Anatilimnocola floriformis: one gene and its partner. The protein of the gene in region 1 interacts with the protein of each later gene in a pairwise test. Links are inferred from orthologs where the notes say so. Each region holds a gene or a part of one and is shown in the gene's direction. Other genes may lie near its edges.

Region 1 (9,424 bases):
CCGGCCGAGCGAATCGATACGGTGGTTACCAGCCCGCCCTACTATCAGCAGCGTGATTACCACGGCAAAGCCGAGCAGGTCGGTCAGGAAGATTCACCGGCTGAGTACGTCACGCGGCTGCAAAATATTTTTGGCGAAGTGCGCCGCTGTTTGAAATCAACGGGCTCGCTCTGGCTGGTAATCGGCGATAAGTACGACCGCGACGGCGCGCAGTTGGGATTGCCGTGGCGAGTGGCGCTGGCGCTCGTCGATGAAGGCTGGAAGCTGCGGAGCGACTGTATCTGGCACAAGCCGAACGCGATGCCCTCGAGCACGAAGACGCGGCCGACGACCGATCACGAATACATTTTCTTTCTCACCAAATCGGCTGACTATTTTTACAACGCCGACGCCATTCGCGAGCCGCACGTCACCTTCAGTGAAAACAGCAAAATGAAAGGTGGCCGCAACCACTTCGGCAAGCGCGGCGGCACGCCTGAAGCGGGTAAAAACGGCGGCGATACTAACCTGCACAACGGCAGGTGGGATCAGGCCTTTCATCCGCTCGGCAGAAACAAGCGGACCGTGTGGTCGATTCCGCTGTCGAAGTTCCGCGGCGCTCACTTCGCGGTTTTTCCGGAGAAGCTCGTGCAAACCTGCCTGCTCGCCAGTTGTCCGCCGAAAGGACTCGTGCTCGATCCCTTCCTCGGCAGCGGCACCACGGCAGTCGTGGCGCAGCAACTGGGGCATTCGTATCTGGGGATCGATGTGGCAGCGGAGTATTGCGAGATTGCTCGCGACAGAGTCACTTGAAATCACTTCAAGCGAATCCCCTCGCCTAGCCACTGATTCATGTTCTCTTGACACTTCTTCGCGGCCGCACCTGATTTGTCATCACCAAATCGGGCTTGCAACTGGTCGCCGAGATCGTTCACTTTGGCCAGCGCGGCCTCGAATTCAGCCTGCACCGCTTTGCTGGCTGGTTTGAATTTCTTCCAGCGGCGGTGGTCTTCGTCAAACTGCGCATCCCATGCTTTGAATACGAGGTTGTATTGATGGTTCTCAGCGTCTTCATCGTAGGCCGCCAAGTCCTCGGGCAGTGGCTCGCGACGGCCGAAGTTCGGAATGGGCGAACGAATACCCGTCCAGGCCATTTCCCGATGCGGTGAGAAGCGGATCACCACCAAGCCTGGTTGCCATTCTGCACACCAGTAGAGCTCCTGCTCGAACAGAACGTAGCTGAACCGAGCGAGAGTTCGCAAAATGATCACCGGCCCGGTCATGTACTCTTCGTCGCTCAAGGGTCGCAAGGTCGGGATGACTCGATCACACAGATAAGAGGCGTCGGCAGTTGCCAATGGCGCGGCGTGCATTACTTCTTTCCCGTTATCTTCGTCATCGGCAACGAAGATAAGATATTGCACGGCTACTCGCTTGTTGACCTTCGTTTGTACAGCCTTTTTGTTTGGAACTAGCGGGCTTTTTTTCGCGGCACGCTTAGTGGCCTTCTTGGCGACATTTTTCCGCGGCGTCTTTTTCTTGGCCATATTTATTCCTTAGGCACACTCTGTCGTCGAACGATGCACAGCAGGATCGGGATAGCAGCCCGGCAGATCTTCGGCGTACCACTTTTGCAGCACGCCGTCCCATTCGGACAGATCTTTGATGCGCGCGAACGATTCGCGGACGAGCAGATGCTGCGGATGCGAAGCCGCGAACTTGATGCCGAACTTGCGCATCTGCGGGCCGCAGCGCTCCGCGCCGTAGAGTTCCTGGGCCAGGAGAAAATGCTCGCGGAGAACATCGCGCTGTTCATAGAGCGATGGCGGCGGCGGCAACGGTTGGCCGGCAGCGAGGGCTCGGCATTGTGAGAAAATCCACGGGTTGCCGATGCAGCCGCGGGCGATCGTCACGCCGTCGACGCTGGTGGTGCGAATCATGTTCAGGCAATCTTCAGCTGTAAAGAGATCGCCGCTGCCGATGATCGTGCGCGTCGGGTACTGCTTCTTCACTTCGGTGAGAAACTCCCAGCGACTGGGGCCGACGTAGCGCTGCTTCACGGTGCGGCCATGCACGGTGATGGCGTCGATGCCCATCTGCCACGCGCCTTCCATGATCGTGAAAAAGTTGTCGCGGCTTTCCTGCGTGTCGTCGAGGCCGCGGCGCATTTTGATCGTGACAGGAATATTCGCGGGAACCGATTCGCGCGTGCGCCGAACAATTTCGAGCGCGACCGACGGCTGACTGAGATGAAATCCGCCGCGACAACGGCCGAGGACTTTTTTCACCGGACAACCGAAGTTGATATCGATCACATCGAAGCCCGCCGCGGCTAATCGGGCGGCCCCTTGGGCGAATTGCTCCGGCTCGGCCCCCATCAACTGTCCAGCGACGGGGCGTTCTTCATCGGTCAGGTAGAGAAAGTGTTTGTTGCGAGCCCGGTCTTTGAACGTGACCAGAAACTGATCGAGCAACACTTCGCAGAGCGTGTACGACGCCCCATGCCGCCGCGCGATCAGCCGCATCGGCCAATCGCTGTATCCCGACAGGGCGGCCTGGACAAATGGCGAGCCGATTTGCAGGTGACCAATGCGAAGCTGAGGGAGGGGCGACATGGCGAGCAAAGTTCCAACAACGGGGCGAATCTCTCCCCCGCATCCTACCGCAGGGCGGCAAATTCGTCGCGGCAGGGCTGAATCCGGAGTTCCCGCCACGCGAGGCAAATCGCTAGCAACTGGCGTAATTTCGGGTGCCGCGGCGGCGGATCGCCAGGATTACTATCTCGTAAGCTATTTAGCGGAAATGAGTTGCGCAGTCGCTTGGCCTTGCCGCCGTAGGTGGGCTCTGCGAGGTTCCACCCCAAATCCTGCACTTGCCGCCGAACCCCCCAGACTGCCGCCGACGCCTTTACCCCGTCGCGATTTCGGCAAACAATACGGTTGGCGGTTTTTGCGGATTGCGCAAAGTTTTGCTGACACTACGTAGTTTTAGGATGGACTGCCGAAGATCGGTCTGCCGAAAAGCTGAAGTGACATTTCAGGAAAAGAAATCGCCTTGCTGCTGCAGGCTCGCAGCCGGGCCGAGATTGAGAAAGAGAGTTGCTAATGTCAGACGTACAAGACATTCCTGTTGATGATGCTGCCGCAGGCACTCACAACCAATCGCCGGTGCAGGATCTCGATCCCGCCGAAACTCAGGAATGGCTTGATTCGCTGAACTACGTTCTGCAAAGCAAAGGCGGCGAGCGGGTGAAATACCTGCTGTCGGTCCTCGAAGAGCGAGCCCGCGAGCAAGGGGTCGATCTGCCTATCGATCTCGACACTCCTTATATCAATACGATTCCCGCCTCGGCCCAGCCGCGGTATCCCGGCAATCGCGAAATCGAACGCCGCATCAAGAGCATCGTCCGCTGGAATGCGATGGCGATGGTCGTGAAGGCGAACAAGAACTTCGACGGCGTGGGTGGGCACATCTCCACGTTTGCGTCGAGCGCGACCTTGTACGAAGTGGCCTTCAACCACTTCTTCAAAGGCCGTGGCGAAGATGGCTACAGCAGTGACCAGATTTATTTTCAGGGGCACGCTTCGCCGGGCATGTACTCGCGGGCCTTCCTCGAAGGCCGTTTGAGCGAAGAGAATCTGAATCACTTCCGCCGCGAGTTGCGCGAGACGCCCGGGTTGTCGTCGTATCCACATCCGTGGTTGATGCCGGAGTTCTGGGAATTCCCCACGGTGTCGATGGGCCTCGGCCCGATCATGTCGATCTATCAAGCCCGCTTCAACTATTACCTGCAAGATCGCGGCATCAAGCCGATCAACGGTCGCAAGGTGTGGGCCTTCCTCGGTGACGGCGAATGCGACGAACCCGAGTCGCTCGGCGCGATCACGCTGGCCGGCCGCGAAAAGCTCGAAAATCTGGTCTTCGTCATCAACTGCAATCTGCAACGGCTCGATGGTCCGGTGCGCGGCAACGGCAAGATCATTCAAGAGCTCGAAGGGCTGTTCCGTGGCGCCGGCTGGAATGTGATCAAAGTCGTCTGGGGCGAAGACTGGGATCCGCTACTGGAAAAAGATGAATCGGGCTTGCTCGCGAAACGAATGGCAGAGGTAGTCGACGGTCAGTATCAAAAGTACGTCGTCATGCCGGGCTCGTACACGCGTGAGCACTTCTTCGGCAAGTATCCCGAGTTGCTCAAGCTGGTCGAGAACTACTCCGACGAAAAGCTCGCCAAGCTCCGCCGCGGCGGTCACGATCCGGAGAAGGTTTACGCGGCCTACAAAGCGGCCATGGACTGCAAAGGCAAGCCGACCGTCATTCTCGCGAAGACGATCAAGGGCTATGGTCTCGGCGAAGCGGGCGAAGGCCGCAACGTCGCGCACAACAACAAGAAGATGAACGAAGCGGAGTTGCTCGAGTTCCGCACGCGGTTTGGCATTCCGATTTCGGATGCGGAAGTGGCCAAGACGCCGTTCTACAAGCCGCCAGAAGATTCTCAGGAAATGCGTTATCTGCGCGAACGTCGCGCAGCGCTCGGCGGCAGCGTGCCGAGCCGGCCGAAGGTCGCGCCGACGATTCAAACACCGCAGTTCTCGGATTCCACGTTCAACGAGTTCAAAGTCGGCACCGGCGACAAGGAAGCCTCGACCACGATGGCCTTCGTGTCGTTGCTCCGCAAGCTGGTCCGCGACAAGCAGATCGGCAAGTATGTCGTGCCGATTGTTCCCGATGAATCGCGGACGTTCGGCATGGAAGGCATGTTCAACGAGATCGGCATCTACTCGCACGTCGGTCAGCTGTACGAGCCGGTCGATTCGGGCATTCTCGCCAAATACAAAGAGGCGACGAACGGCCAGATTCTGGAAGAAGGAATCACCGAAGCGGGCTCGATCAGCAGCTTCTGCGCGGCGGGCACTGCCTATGCTTCGCATGGCGTGAACATGATTCCGTTCTACATCTACTACTCGATGTTCGGCTTCCAGCGCGTCGGCGATTCGATCTGGTGCGCTCAGGACATGCGGGCCAAGGGCTTCTTGCTCGGCGGCACTGCGGGTCGCACGACGCTCAATGGCGAAGGCCTGCAGCATCAAGATGGTCACAGCTTGCTGAACGCGATCGCATTCCCGAACGTGCGGGCCTACGACCCGGCGTACAACTACGAGATCGCGGCGATCATTCTCGACGGCATGCGGCGGATGTATCAGGACGGCGAGACGGCCATCTATTACCTGATGGTCGGCAACGAGAACTACGCGCATCCGCCGATGCCGGAAGGTGTCGAAGACGGCATCATTCGCGGCATGTACAAGTTCAAGACCAAGGAAGTGCCGGGCGCCAAGCTTAAGGTGAACCTCTTCGGCGGTGGCGCTATCCTTCGTCATGTGCTGAAGGCGCAGGACCTCCTCGCCGAGAAGTACGGCATTAGCAGCAACGTGTGGAGCGTCACCAGCTACACGCAGTTGCGGCGCGATGCTCACTCCTGCGAGCATTGGAACATGCTGCATCCCGATCAGCCGCGGCGGACTTCGTATGTCGAAGAAGTTCTCGCGCCGGAAAAGGGAAGCCTGTTCGTCGCTGCGTCGGATTATGTCCGGGCAGTGCAAGAACAGATCGCCGCTTGGATTCCTGGCGATTACTACGCCCTCGGCACCGACGGCATGGGCCGCAGCGAAACCCGAGAAGCCCTGCGTCGGCACTTCGAGGTCGATGCCGAATGCGTCACCCTCGCCACGCTGTATCGCTTGGGCCTCCGCGGCGACCTCGACAAGAGCGTGGCGGCTCAAGCCATTAAGGACCTCGGGATCAACCCCGAGAAGATCGATCCGTACTTTGCGTAAGTAGGGATGAAGGGTTGAAGCGAGGAAGGGATGAAACTCCTCGCATTACTCCCTCGCCCCGGTACGCCGGGGAGAGGGTTGGGGTGAGGGGCCTGAGCCGCACCAAGACTTAGCTAATCAATCGAATCGAAGAATAGAAGCGAAACAATCATGGCCATCGAAGTCAAACTCCCCAATCTCGGCGAAGGTGTGGAATCGGGAGATATCGTTGACATCCTCGTCAGCGAGGGAGACACCATCGCCAAGGATCAGGCGATCATCGATATCGAAACCGGCAAAGCGACCATGCAAGTGCCGAGTGATTTCGCCGGCAAGGTCGTGAAGGTACACATCAAGAAGGGCCAAACCGTGAAGAACGGTGCGGTCCTGCTCACGCTCGAAGGCGCCGCCGCTGGTGCCTCAGCCGCGCCAGCCAAGCCGGCTCCTGCTGCTGAAGCGCCGAAGGCTGCTCCGGCGCCAGCCAAGCCAGCGCCGCAACCTGCCGCTCCGGCTCCCCAGCCAGCCGCGGCGAAACCAGCGCCCGTTGCTCCTGCTCCCGTGAAGGCCGTTCCAGCGCCGCAGCCGGTTGCTCAAGCGCCGGTCGCCACCATCGCTCCCGCCGAAGAAGCAGCTGAGTATGGCGATGTCGCCGCGGGGCCGGCTGTTCGTCGCTTTGCTCGCGAAGTGGGCGTCGATCTGTCGCGCGTCACCGGCAGTGGTCCGGGCGGTCGCATTTCGCGCGAAGATGTTCTCGCCGTGGTCCGCGCTCAAAGCCAAGGCGTGGGTGTGAACAGTAGCAAGACTGACGCCGGCTCGAGCGCTCGCGACAACTACGGGCCGATCCATGTCGAGAAGATGACCAAGATCCGCAAGGTCATCGCGGCCCAGATGCACAAGTCGTGGACGACTTGCCCGCGGGTTACCAATTTCGACGATGCCGACGTGACCGAGCTGGAAAAGATCCGCGTCAGCAGCAAGGACGACTACGCTCGCAAGGGAATCAAGCTCACGAGCCTGCCGTTCGTGGTGAAGGCCGTCGCCATGGCCCTCAAGTCGCATCCCACGATCAACGCTTCGATCGACGAAGATGGCGAGCACATCATCTTCAAGGACTACGTCAACGTCGGCATCGCGGTCGACACTGACCGGGGCCTGATGGTCCCCAGCCTGCGTCATCCCGACACCATGTCGATTCCCGATGTCGCGCGGGCCCTGGGAACAATCAGCGAGAACGTCCGCGACGGCAAGATTACGGCTGCCGACATGCAGGGGAGCACGTTCACCATCAGCAACCTCGGCGCGATCGGCGGTACTTACAGCACGCCGATCATCAACGTGCCGGAAGTAGCCATCCTGCTGGTTGGTCGGGCTCGCAAGATGCCGGTCGTCGTCAACGACGAAATCGTCATCCGCTTGATGATGCCGCTGAGCATTTCGTACGATCATCGCCTCGTCGACGGCGGCGCTGCGGCGCGGTTCCTCAACGACGTGATCGATTATCTGAAGAGCCCCAGCCGGTTGCTGCTCGCTCCGTAGCGTTTACGCTTCGCCATCGTGCAGCAAGTACGCCAGCGCGATGAAGTCGTACAGCGCGTGCGCGATGATCGCCGGCAGCAAACTGCCGCTGACGAGCATCAGCAGCCCAAAGTAAGCGCCGGCGAGTGTCGCCAGCGCGAAGTAAGTGTTGCTCAGATAGTGGCACAATCCGAACAAGACCGACGCGATCAATAAGCTGCCGACCAGTGCGAACGAGTTCGGCAGCAGCGCGGCCAGGCCCGCTTGAATCAAGCCGCGGAAGAGCACCTCTTCGCCAATTCCCGCCGCGAGCGCAACGATGAGGAGTTGCCACAGGGCGGCGCCTCGCAATAACTTCTGTAGCAGCTCACGGACCTGATCTTTCAGATCAGCGAGTGCCTCCATTGCTCGAAATCGACCAGCAGAATGGCCACGGCTGGTCCGGTGGCGGCAACTCCCCAAAGTACGTCGCGGCAGAGCGCGCTCGCGTCGTAATCGGTCCGCCACAGACCGTGCCACGGATCAAAACCTACCAGCCAACCAATGACCATCGCCACAGCAGCGAGTCCACCCTCGAGCACTAGCGCAAGGCTCACAAAGCGAGCCGGCGACGGATTGGCATCTTCAGCAGGGAGCACGTTGGACTCAGGCGTTCAAAAAGACGCGTGCTTTCGCGGAGCGAAAGCCGACAGTGGTTACTTGCGGAGCACGATACACCGCTTGTGGCCGCAGCCATAGACCGAGCACGAGCCGAAGTACTGCCAGCAATCGAGATGGTGCGGCGTTTTACATTTCTGGCACTGCACCACGTTTTCAGTAAGTGGATCGCCGCAGACCTGGCATTCTGTATCGTGCAAGGAAATCGTAGGCCGCACTTGCCCTTCGACGAACTCAATGCCGTCGCTCAGCGGTTTTTGAATGAGCCGGATCAGCTTGAAGCAACAGCGGGCAAATTCCGACAGCTGCAGCTCGCTGGTGAAGTGCTCGTGCTTGGTGACTCGCAGTGTGCCGCCACCTAACTGCAAGTGCAGATCGTGGTGGGGCTGCGTGCCGCAGCAGACCAGCGCCATGATCGCGTAACGAACGTCTTGACGCAGAAACTCGCGGATCTCGCGCTCGTTACTCCCTTGAATGATGAACGCCGCATCGAACTCCGGCACGCCGATCTCGATGTCCTGCATGCCGAAGTATTTGCCGATGTTCTGGGCAATTCCCTGCGGCCGCAGTTCCATCCGCAGCCGAATGTCGAACAGCGACATGGTGAGATGCGTGTAAACATCGTCGCCGTCGTTCGAATAGCTGAGAGTCGTGGGCGTGTCGCCCAGCTGAAACGTCACCTGCGGGAAATCCCAGGCCCCGCCGCGCTTGATGCGGCCCCGCCAGATTGAGGCAAAACGATTCAGGTCGCTGTTATGCGATGAATACGCGATGCCGGCGATGATCACCATGATCACGCCGATAGCGAACAGCACGACTGCAAATTCAACACCGCTCTCCATGCTATGCTCGCCTGGCTTCGGTGTAACGATGCTGCCCACAACCGTAGACCGCGCACGATTCGAAATAATTCCAGCAATCGAGATGGTGCGGCGTTTTGCAGCTCAAACAAAAGACGATCTTTCCCTCGAGCGGATGGCCACAGACCTGGCATTCGGTCTCTTGCACCCGCGGCAGCGGCGAAGACGAGACGAACTCGATCCCGGTGTTGCGCGAATAGGCGAGCGCTTCGAACACTTCGGAGAACAGGGTGATGAACTCGTTCAGCTCACCCACGCTCTGAAAACCACGATGCTTTGTCACCCGCAGCACGCCGCCGGAAATCGTCAGGTGCAGATCGTTTGAGACCAGCGTGGAAAAACGAGCGAGCTTCAGGATCGCCACTTGCGACTGCGGATTCAGATACTCGATGATCCGCTCCGGTTGATTGCCGTTGATGATGAAGGCATCGTCGAACTCGCGCGCGCCGATTTCCAGGTCATACATGCCCAGCAATTTCTTCAACTGCTGAATCACGTCCTGCACATACAGCTCAAGTCGCAGTTGCTTGTCGGGAAAATGAACCGACAAGTGTGTATTGCGGCTGTTTTTGCCGCGCTTCGAATAACTGAGCCGAGCAT
Region 2 (8,947 bases), 5.5 Mb from region 1 along the record:
TGTAGGCCATCGGCAATTTGCCGCTGAGCGTGCGCGATTCACGGTCGAGATTAAACTCGGCGGGGCTTCTTGAAGGGAACGCGTGCAACAAACCGACGTCGCGCACGGGCCCGATAGTCGCCGTGGCCGTCTCGCCTTGCTGACTGATGTGCGACGATTGCTGAATGCCGGGCACCGCAAAGAAATGCAGCAACCCACGTAACCAATCGCTGGTTTGCGGCGGCGCAGCACCATCGGTGAAGTTGAGCACAATGCGCACCACTCGATTGTGGCCATAGTGAGCGACCATCTGTTGGTGCGCGGCATCGGGCGCTACTTCAGACCCAATCGTGATCGGCTCAAGCGTGTAAGCAATGGGTGTTGCAGCAGCCGACGTGGGTTTGACCGGCGGCGTCATCGGCGGACTGGCAACGCCCGGCTCCGGACCGTTTGTCGGCATTGCCGGTGGCGGATTCACGGGAGCAGGCTTTGATTTGCCGCAACCCACGGCGAGCGCTACGCCCAGCCCAGCCAACAACAATAGGTTTCGCACGCCTACTTGCGACATCGCTACATACCTCTTGATAGCCACGTAGTCCCCTCTACTCTGAATGGGTGGTGATTATCAGAGGCTGAAATTGCAGCGTCAAGCGTCTACGAGCGCAATCGTCCAGGTGTTCCCAGGAGAAACCTGCTTGCCGTGGATGCCGAATAAACGGCGGGAGGGCGAGGCGCCTCGCCCTCCCGAAATCAGCACCAGCGTGAATCGTTACCATGCCGATTTCGGCCAGACCAAAGTTGGCAACGCGCGTGTGTCTCTAAGTTTGGGGGATCCTCCGAATTTCAATGTGTCGCCATAGGTAATCATGCTCCAAAAGGCGACTGCTCAAGCAACTTGACAACCACCCGAATTGACTATTATAAAGTGCGATATTCCAACGACGAATTTACGATCGAAATGAACATTAAAGCCTTCACAAAAAACAACTTACGAAACATTTTGAGAATCGCATAACCTGTTATATCTCAATGCCCCGAAAGGTGGGTGCCTGCGATCGGAAAAATCACCGATTCCGGCGAACCCCGCCGTCGATCGGCCACGCTCTCCCCAGGTCGCACAATCCCGATATGATTGGGGCTTACTAGCAACCTAACCAAAATGCTATTCACGGAGGCTCTGTATGTTTCGCTCGTTGGTCGCCGCTGTTTCACTGTTGTTGTTCAGCGCGTGGCAACTCCCCGCCGCTGAAGTCCTTGTCGGCGACGCTGCTCCGCCACTCGCCGTGAAAGAGTTCGTCAAAGGCGAACCGGTGAAGGAATTCGCCAAGGGGAAGGTTTACGTTGTCGAGTTCTGGGCCACCTGGTGCGGCCCGTGCATCAAAGCCATTCCGCACGTCAGCGAACTGCAAGCCAAGCACAAAGCGGTTACTTTCATCGGCGTCGATGTGATGGAGCGGGCCGATGACGAGGTGAAGGCGTTCGTCAAAAAGATGGGCGACAAGATGAACTATCGCGTCGCCATCGATAAGCCCGACGGCGACGGGGACAACGGCGTGATGGCTCAGACCTGGCTCGACGCCAGCTATCAGATGGGCATCCCTTGCTCGATGATCGTCGATGGCGCCGGCAAGCTCGCTTGGGTTGGCCATCCGATGAAACTCGAAGAACCGCTCGAAAAGGTCATCGCCGGCAAATGGGATCTCGCTGCCGCGGCCAAGGAATTCAAAGCCGAAATCGAAGCCGCCAAGATCGAAGCGAATCTCACCGAAGCCGTTGATAAGCTAATCGACGCCGAAAAGTACACCGAAGCCATCAAGCTGCTCGACGAAGGTTTTGCCAAGGCCCCAGCGCTCGAACAGAAGTACGGCATGGTGAAGTTCAGCGCTCTTATCGCGCAAGAAAAGGAAGCCGACGCTTACGCCTATGGCAACAAGTTGCTGGAGAAGTTCGGCAAGGAAGACCCGAACATTCCGTTTGGTCTCGCCATGTCGGTGCTCACCGACGACGACGACAAACCGGTCACCGAGCTCGAAGCCCCCGCCGCCAAGTTCGCCGTGACTGCCACTTCGCAACTCGTCAAAACGATGACCACTTTCAAAGGTGTCGACGACGCCAACCGCTCGGTCGCCAACGAGACTCACGCGTTCGCTCTCTTCCTCAGCGGTAATGCCAAGGAAGCCGCGGCGACTCAGGAAAAGGCCATCGCTCTCGCCAAAGGCACGCCGCGGGAAAAGGACAAGACGATGGTGGAGAAACTGAAGAAGTACCAGGCCGGACTGAAGAAGTAAGAAGCAGGATAGGAGGCGGGGAATACAAGGCATTTGCCTTTCCCTCGTCTCCCGTCTCTCGCCTCTGCTCTTACAGCACTCCATACTTCTTAAACGCCGCTGTCGCCGTCATTCCGTCGGCGATGGCTTGGCGGACGATGTTTTCGTCGTGGACTTTGTTCCAGGCGTGACGGACAACTTCTGCTTCGACGGCGCGCGGGATAACCACCACGCCATCGATATCGGCGACGACGAGATCGCCAGGCACAAACCGCACGCCATCGATTTCAACCGGCACGTCGATGTCGATCACGCGATTGCGATCTTTGCTGTCGTAAAGACTCGTGCCACGGGCCCAGATCGGAAAGCCCATCTGAGTCATCTTCGCTCGGTCGCGGACAGCGCCATCGACGATTGCGCCGACACAACCGGTTCGCCGAGCAGCGGTCGAGAGTAGTTCGCCCCACAGACCTGAGCGAAACGTTCCGCCAGCCGCAGCGATGATCACATCGTCCGGCTGACAAGTGTCGACGGCTTGGAGCTCGAGTTCGTAGGGACTCGGATCCGGATGAGCCATGTCGGCCCAGAGGGTTGTCTTGCAACGGCCAATTAACACGCCAGTCGTCGTCAGCGGCGAGAGCGGCACTCGTGGCGATTGGTGCGGGTAGCCCAGCGCATCGAGGGCATCGCAAACCACGGCAGAATAAAAGACAGCCCGCATCTGCGCGAGCGAAATCGATTCATCGGCAGGCATTTTGTCTTCCCTCGTCTCCCGCCTCTCGTCGCTCGCCTCAGGAACTACCGCCGCCAGCGATCCTGCCACACGCAGCCCGCCCAACTCCAGCCCACGCCGAAGCCGATGAGCATGTTGCGCATCTGGCGGTTGAGTTTTCCCTTACGGCGGAGATCGTCGATCAAGATCGGCAGCGTCGACGACACGGTGTTGCCGCAATGCTCGAGCGCCATCGGCATTCGTTCTTCACTGAGGCCCAGCCGTTCGCGCAGCTGATCGAGCATCTTGCGCGTGGCTTGGTGAAAGAGGAACAGGTCGATGGCATCGCTCGTCAGGTTCGCGGCACGGCAGGTGTCATCGATCAACTGCGGCACGGCCGTCACCGTGAAGTTGATCAGGCTCGGCCCGTCCATGTAGAGCGCGCTCTGCCAGCGATGCCGATGCCGCGGTTTGATCGCAGCGTCTTCGGCGCGATTGCCACCCTTGGTCACAAGCAGCGTATCGGCCCCCGTGCCATCGGTGCCAAACTGAAATGCGGTGAGAGACGGCTCATCGGCTGCTTCGATCAGCGTCGCCGCAGCGCCATCACCAAAGATTGTTCGCAAACTGCGATCGGCTTCGTGAATGTATTTGCTGTAGGTCTCAGCCGTGATCAGCAGCACCCGCTTCACCGAACCGCCGCGGATCAGGCCATCGGCCAGCGACAGACCATACACAAAGCCGGAACAACCGAGGTTGAAATCGAGCGCGCCGACGTTGGTGCGGAGGCCCAAGCGATGTTGTAACAAGCAAGCCGTCGTCGGCAGCGGATAGTCGGGAGTTTGTGTGCAGAGCAGAATGAAATCGATCGACTGCGGATCGATGTGGTGTTCGGCAAATAGCTTCTGACAAGCCTTCACGGCCAAGTCGGAGGCACACTCATCGGGCGCGGCAATGTGCCGGGCAGCGATGCCGGTCTTCTCGTAAATCGTGTCGAGATCCCAGCCGGGAAACAGCTCTTTTAATTGGGCATTCGTCTCGACCCGCTCGGGGAGATGAATGGCGATGGGTCCTACCGCTGCGTACTTCACGATCGCTGTTTTCCCGTTGCTTCGATCCTTATGGCGACCGGCGCGACCGCCCTGCCGAATCACTCAACCTTAGCGGTGGCGGAAACTTGGGTCAATTGGGAGAGCCCGCACATCGGCCCACTCCGCTATCCTTAATCCCCAGTCGCATCCTACCACCGGAACTCTCCATGCCAGCCGTCGCTCAAACCAAAGTCCAAGCCAGCAAAGTCGTCAAAGCCCTCGCCCTGGGTTACCCCGACGCCGAATGTGCGCTGATCCACGATAGCCCGTTCCAACTGCTGATTGCCACCATCCTTTCGGCCCAGTGCACCGACGAGCGGGTAAACATCGTCACCAAGGACCTCTTCGCCCAGTGCCCCACGCCACAAGCCATTGTCGATCTGCCGGTGAAGGATCTGGAAAAAATCATCCAAAGCGCCGGCTTCTACCGCATGAAAGCCAAGAACATCAAAGGCTGCTGCCAGAAGCTTGTGGATGATCACGGCGGCGAAGTGCCGCAGTCGCTCGCCGAACTGGTGGAACTTCCCGGTGTCGGCCGGAAGACGGCCAATGTCGTGCTCGGCACCTCTTTCGGCATTCCCTCGGGAATTGTCGTCGACACCCACGTCACGCGGCTGACCAATCGCCTCGGCTTGACCGACAAGCAGGACGCCGTAAAGATCGAAACTGAACTCATGCCGATCGTGCCGAAGCAGGAATGGATCAACTTCTCGCACCGCTTGATTCACCACGGCCGGCGGATTTGCAAAGCGCGCAAGCCACTGTGCAATGACTGCCTCATGCTGAAGTTCTGCCCGCAGGTGGGTGTGGATCAGATTGGCGAGAAGAAAAAGGACGCCGAGTAAGCCGTTGTCGCCTAGCCGAAATTGAGCACGCCGGGCCGACTCTTTTGGCCCAGAAAGGCGTTGAGTTGCGCCAGGTATTTGGGCGTAACACGGGTTTTGTGCGCGGTCACTTTTTTCAGATCGCGATACTGCTCGCCGGCGAACTCTTGCAGGTCAGCATCGCGAACGTTGGAGCCGGAGAGATCGATTTCCTCCAGGCCCGGGCGATTGCTGAGCCATTCGTGTACCAGTGCGAACATTCCTGGCTGGAAGGGAAAATTGTGAATCGTGACGAGGTGCGGCTGGTTTTTCTTCCAGGTGATCTGGCCGTTAAATGCCTGCATGATTTCGCTGAGGGTCTTATGGCCGAACCACCACTTCAGCTGATAGCCGAGTTCTGAGCCAGAAGCGATCGCCGTGATCACGTGACCAGCCGTGTGAATGATGTGATACACATGGACATTCTCGATCTGCGTTTCGCGAACAGTGATCGAAAGAAGGGCCTCGGACCCGGGCACGAGAGCCCCCAGCGGAATCGGCGCCCAGACGACGGGCTTGCTGATGGCGACCTGTTCGAGCTTGACCTCGATGTGTTTCACCTTGTCCCACGGAACCACCTGCGTGCCCCGCGGCCAAGGATAGTAAATCGTCAGCTCGTCGCCAAAGACCACCTCACGGCCGTTGCGGTAGGCATCGTAGAGAAAGTAGCAGCCGGTAAAACCCGCCAAGATGGCCACTAGCGAAAGCACGTAGCACGGAATGCCGACGAGCATGTTGGTGTCTTCGTCACCGAACGGCTGCGACGCAGAAACCCAAGCCGCGAACGCCAGCAGGGCGATTCCTGCCGGCAACGCCAGCGGCGCGAGGAGCAGTTGAAAGAGACTGTATTGGTTGGAGACCAGGCGATACATGGCAGGACTCGCGCGGGCTAAAGTAAAAATCTGGGCAGATCTGGATGCGAATTCTAATCCCAACTCGTTCGCCGGTTGGCTTTTGTTTGTGACTTGCTTTTCTTCTCGTTCAGCCGCCGCACCTTCGACCCCTTCGTGGGTTTCGTCGGTCGGCGTTTCTTCGGCGGGACGAGAATCTCTAGGATCATACCGCGAAGTTTGTCGAGGCAGAGCTGAATATTCTTCGGCTGATCGCGCGATTCCTGGCTGATGATCACGATCTCGCCCTGCGTGGTAATCCGGCTGGCAAACTTGTCGAGAAAGCGCCGCTTCACATCGTCGGGGAGCGAGGGGGACTGCGTCGCATCCCAATGCATGGTCGCTTTGCTACTGACCTTATTGACGTTCTGGCCGCCGGGGCCGCTGCTGCGAGCAAAGGTGAAGCGGAATTCGCTATCGGGAATCAAGATGCGGGAACTGATTTGCAGATCGGCCATGGATTGAGTTCACGGGTTAAGGTTTTGCTATCTGCAACCTTACAACCCCTGCCGGGCCAGAGCGAGATGCCGGGCTGACAAAATTACGCATGCGCATAAAAAAGCCCCGCGGCGAACCCACAACGCCGCGGGGCAGAAGGCACTCGTTATTTGCCGATCAACTACGGGAGCTGATCGACCTTACCACGGGCAGCGTCCGTATTGTCGGCCGGCTTTTCAAGCCGCACGAACACGAACGTCTGCGTCTTTTCCGGTCCCAGGTGGACCAGCACCGGCGTTTGATCTTGAGTCAGGTTGTAGATACCCGTCTCAAACACGATGTCCTTGTTGTCATCGATCGAGAAGGCCATACGCTGCGTCTTCTGATCGATCTTGCCGCTCAAAGAGTGTGTCTCATCGGTCTTCTTGTTGAAGAAGGTACCAGTCACGAAACCCTTCTTATCGACGGCCAACTGGATGAACCGCGAAGGCTCGATCTTGTCGGTCTCGCCAGGATCAGCCGTCTCGACTACCGCGAAGGTACCGAGGGCGAGCCATTCTTCGGCGTTCTGGCTGGGGACTTGGCTTGGGTCGATCGCGGCCAGAGCCGCAGCCGACTGAGCATATTCCTCGGCCGTACCAACCTGCGTACCGTCGACGTAGACGTTATTGTCGCGATAGACAACATTGCCGCCCGAGCCGTAGTCGTAGTAGTAAGGCGAGTTCCAGCCGTAACCGCTATAGAAGCCATTCACGCCACCCCAACCCGGGTTGCCCCACCAGTAACCCCAGGGGCGGTAACCGATGTAGTTGAAGTAACCGTAGGGGCGATACACATAGCGACCCGACCACCAGCGATTGCCGAAGTACGGATAGTTGTTGTTACCCCACCAGCGATTCACGCCGTTGTGGTAACCACCCCAGTAGTTGCCGCGGCCGACGTGAGCGCCCAGATAGTTGTAACCACCGAGGCCGATCGAGGCACCGATGATGCCGCCGAGGTTTGAGTTCAAACGGCTGTTGTTATAAATGCCGTTGTTGTACCAAGACGGCCGAAAACCATTCCGCGCGGCGAGGTTGGCACCAGCCAGGTTGTTTCCAACCCGTGCATTCACGCCCGCCTGACCGTTGAGGAAGTTATTCACTTGAGTCCGGCCGTCAACACCGACGCGAGCAGCGCCCGGAACATTAGCCCGCACCGCGGCATTCGTACCAGCATTCACTCCAGGCAGAATGTTGCTGCGGATCGGCGAGTTGATTCGATTCGCATTCAAAGCTGAATTTACATTCGCCCGAATGTCGTTGCCGGCTACATTCGCACCAGCGCGGATACCCGTGTTCGCATTCACACCAGGTGCAACCGGACGCAACGCAGCACGTGTATCAGCACCTACGTTCGCACCAACACCTGGTCGCACCGCAGCAGCTGCGCCGACGCCAGGAACATTGGCCCGAACGTTCGCAGCCGTATTGGCGCCCACATTGCTGCGAACTGCAGCACCGGGGACATTCGAACTGATTCTAGGCGTGACTGCAGCATTGGCACCCGGAGCAACAGTTGCCGCCGCTCGTGGAGCTGCGGTGACATTTGCACGAGGAGCAACTGTCGCGGCAGCCCGCGGAGCAGCCGATGCACCGACACCTGCGTTTACACGAGGTGCAACAGTTGCGCTGGCTCGTGGAGCAGCGCTCACGTGTGCTGGAGCAGCAGCACCGCCGCCGACTCGCACACCTCCGCCACCGCCACCGCTTACTCGTGCGGCACCGCCGCCACTAAAGCCTCCGCCGCCGGCGCGAGCACCACCGCCCCCACCGCCGCCGAATCCTCCTCCGCCGCCACCACCTCGTCCACCGCCACCGCCGCCTCCACCACCACCTCGTTGGGCCGACGCTTCCAGCGGTATTACGACGGCCAGCAACATTGCTGCTGCTATGTGCCAATAAGTCTTCATTTCAAAACCCTTTCTGACGAACCAGAAACTTGTCGTCAGGCAATTACTACTTGCCCGCCGCGCGAGGTGAGCCTGCATAATGTCGGGCTCTTGTTCGCGTGGAAACTAATTTGCGAACGTCATGCCGCTAGCTCTTATTCTGATCGAAAAGAGTTGGAATGTCGCTAAACCAGCTAATAAACAGCACTTATTGCGTCCGGATCTTGAGCCAAAGATAACGGAAGCTCAAGAAATGGCGAGAATGTCGCCATTCGGCCGCGTGCGGTAATCAAGCAACGCGCTCTTCTGGCAGCCAGTCCATCACGCCACGCAGATCGGTTAGCGCGCAAAGCGTCTTTGAATCGCTGTCAGTTCGCGAGCCAGGCTCTCGACTTCTTCGAGCGTGTTGTAGAGATAGAAACTCGCGCGGCAGGAGTGCGACACGCCGAGGCGCTCGTGCAGAGGCATCGCGCAGTGATGTCCCGCGCGAACAGCAATCCCTTGCACATCAAGCAGTCGCGACAAATCGTCGGGATGCACGCCGGCAAGTTCGAACGTAACCAAGCCACCTTTCTCTTCTGGCGCCGGCCCCAAAATTCGCAAACCAGGAATCGGCGCGAGCAGCTCGTGCGCGTAGCGAGTCAGTTGCAACTCGTGTTCGCGGATGCTGTGCAGGCCGATCTTTTGCAGGTACTCGATCGCCGCACCCAGGCCGATGGCTTGTACAATCGGCGGCGTGCCGGCTTCGAACTTGTGCGGCAGCGGCGCGGGAGTAAA

What was found.
Region 2: the proteins of aceE (region 1) and nth interact in binary tests that used the Escherichia coli proteins (3 or more experiments, as listed by UniProt). The link is inferred for Anatilimnocola floriformis from one-to-one orthologs.

What each region holds. Positions count from the first base shown.
Region 1 is NZ_JAMLFW010000001.1:283,342-292,765, forward strand. Bases 2,700-6,013 are described here. They hold aceE (pyruvate dehydrogenase (acetyl-transferring), homodimeric type), read left to right. Parts: upstream 2,700-3,083; coding sequence 3,084-5,813; downstream 5,814-6,013. Other genes in these bases: M9Q49_RS01125 (2-oxo acid dehydrogenase subunit E2), read left to right, coding at 5,964-6,013. Also shown: M9Q49_RS01105 (DNA-methyltransferase), read left to right, coding at 1-792; M9Q49_RS01110 (hypothetical protein), read right to left, coding at 795-1,526; M9Q49_RS01115 (tRNA dihydrouridine synthase), read right to left, coding at 1,536-2,594; more of M9Q49_RS01125, read left to right, coding at 6,014-7,328; M9Q49_RS01130 (CPBP family intramembrane glutamic endopeptidase), read right to left, coding at 7,332-7,712; M9Q49_RS01135 (hypothetical protein), read right to left, coding at 7,691-7,945; M9Q49_RS01140 (RING finger protein), read right to left, coding at 8,003-8,806; M9Q49_RS35690 (RING finger protein), read right to left, coding at 8,808-9,424. UniProt on the Escherichia coli protein: Component of the pyruvate dehydrogenase (PDH) complex, that catalyzes the overall conversion of pyruvate to acetyl-CoA and CO(2).
Region 2 is NZ_JAMLFW010000001.1:5,781,650-5,790,596, forward strand. The notes cover bases 3,219-6,055. They hold nth (endonuclease III), read left to right. Parts: upstream 3,219-4,216; coding sequence 4,217-4,894; downstream 4,895-6,055. Other genes in these bases: M9Q49_RS22990 (3-oxoacyl-ACP synthase III family protein), read right to left, coding at 3,219-4,049; M9Q49_RS23000 (hypothetical protein), read right to left, coding at 4,906-5,784; arfB (alternative ribosome rescue aminoacyl-tRNA hydrolase ArfB), read right to left, coding at 5,838-6,055. Outside these bases: M9Q49_RS22975 (OB-fold putative lipoprotein), read right to left, coding at 1-547; M9Q49_RS22980 (TlpA family protein disulfide reductase), read left to right, coding at 1,161-2,267; M9Q49_RS22985 (RraA family protein), read right to left, coding at 2,338-3,000; more of M9Q49_RS22990, read right to left, coding at 3,045-3,218; more of arfB, read right to left, coding at 6,056-6,260; M9Q49_RS23010 (hypothetical protein), read right to left, coding at 6,422-8,191; M9Q49_RS23015 (SufS family cysteine desulfurase), read right to left, coding at 8,510-8,947. UniProt on the Escherichia coli protein: DNA repair enzyme that has both DNA N-glycosylase activity and AP-lyase activity. The DNA N-glycosylase activity releases various damaged pyrimidines from DNA by cleaving the N-glycosidic bond, leaving an AP (apurinic/apyrimidinic) site.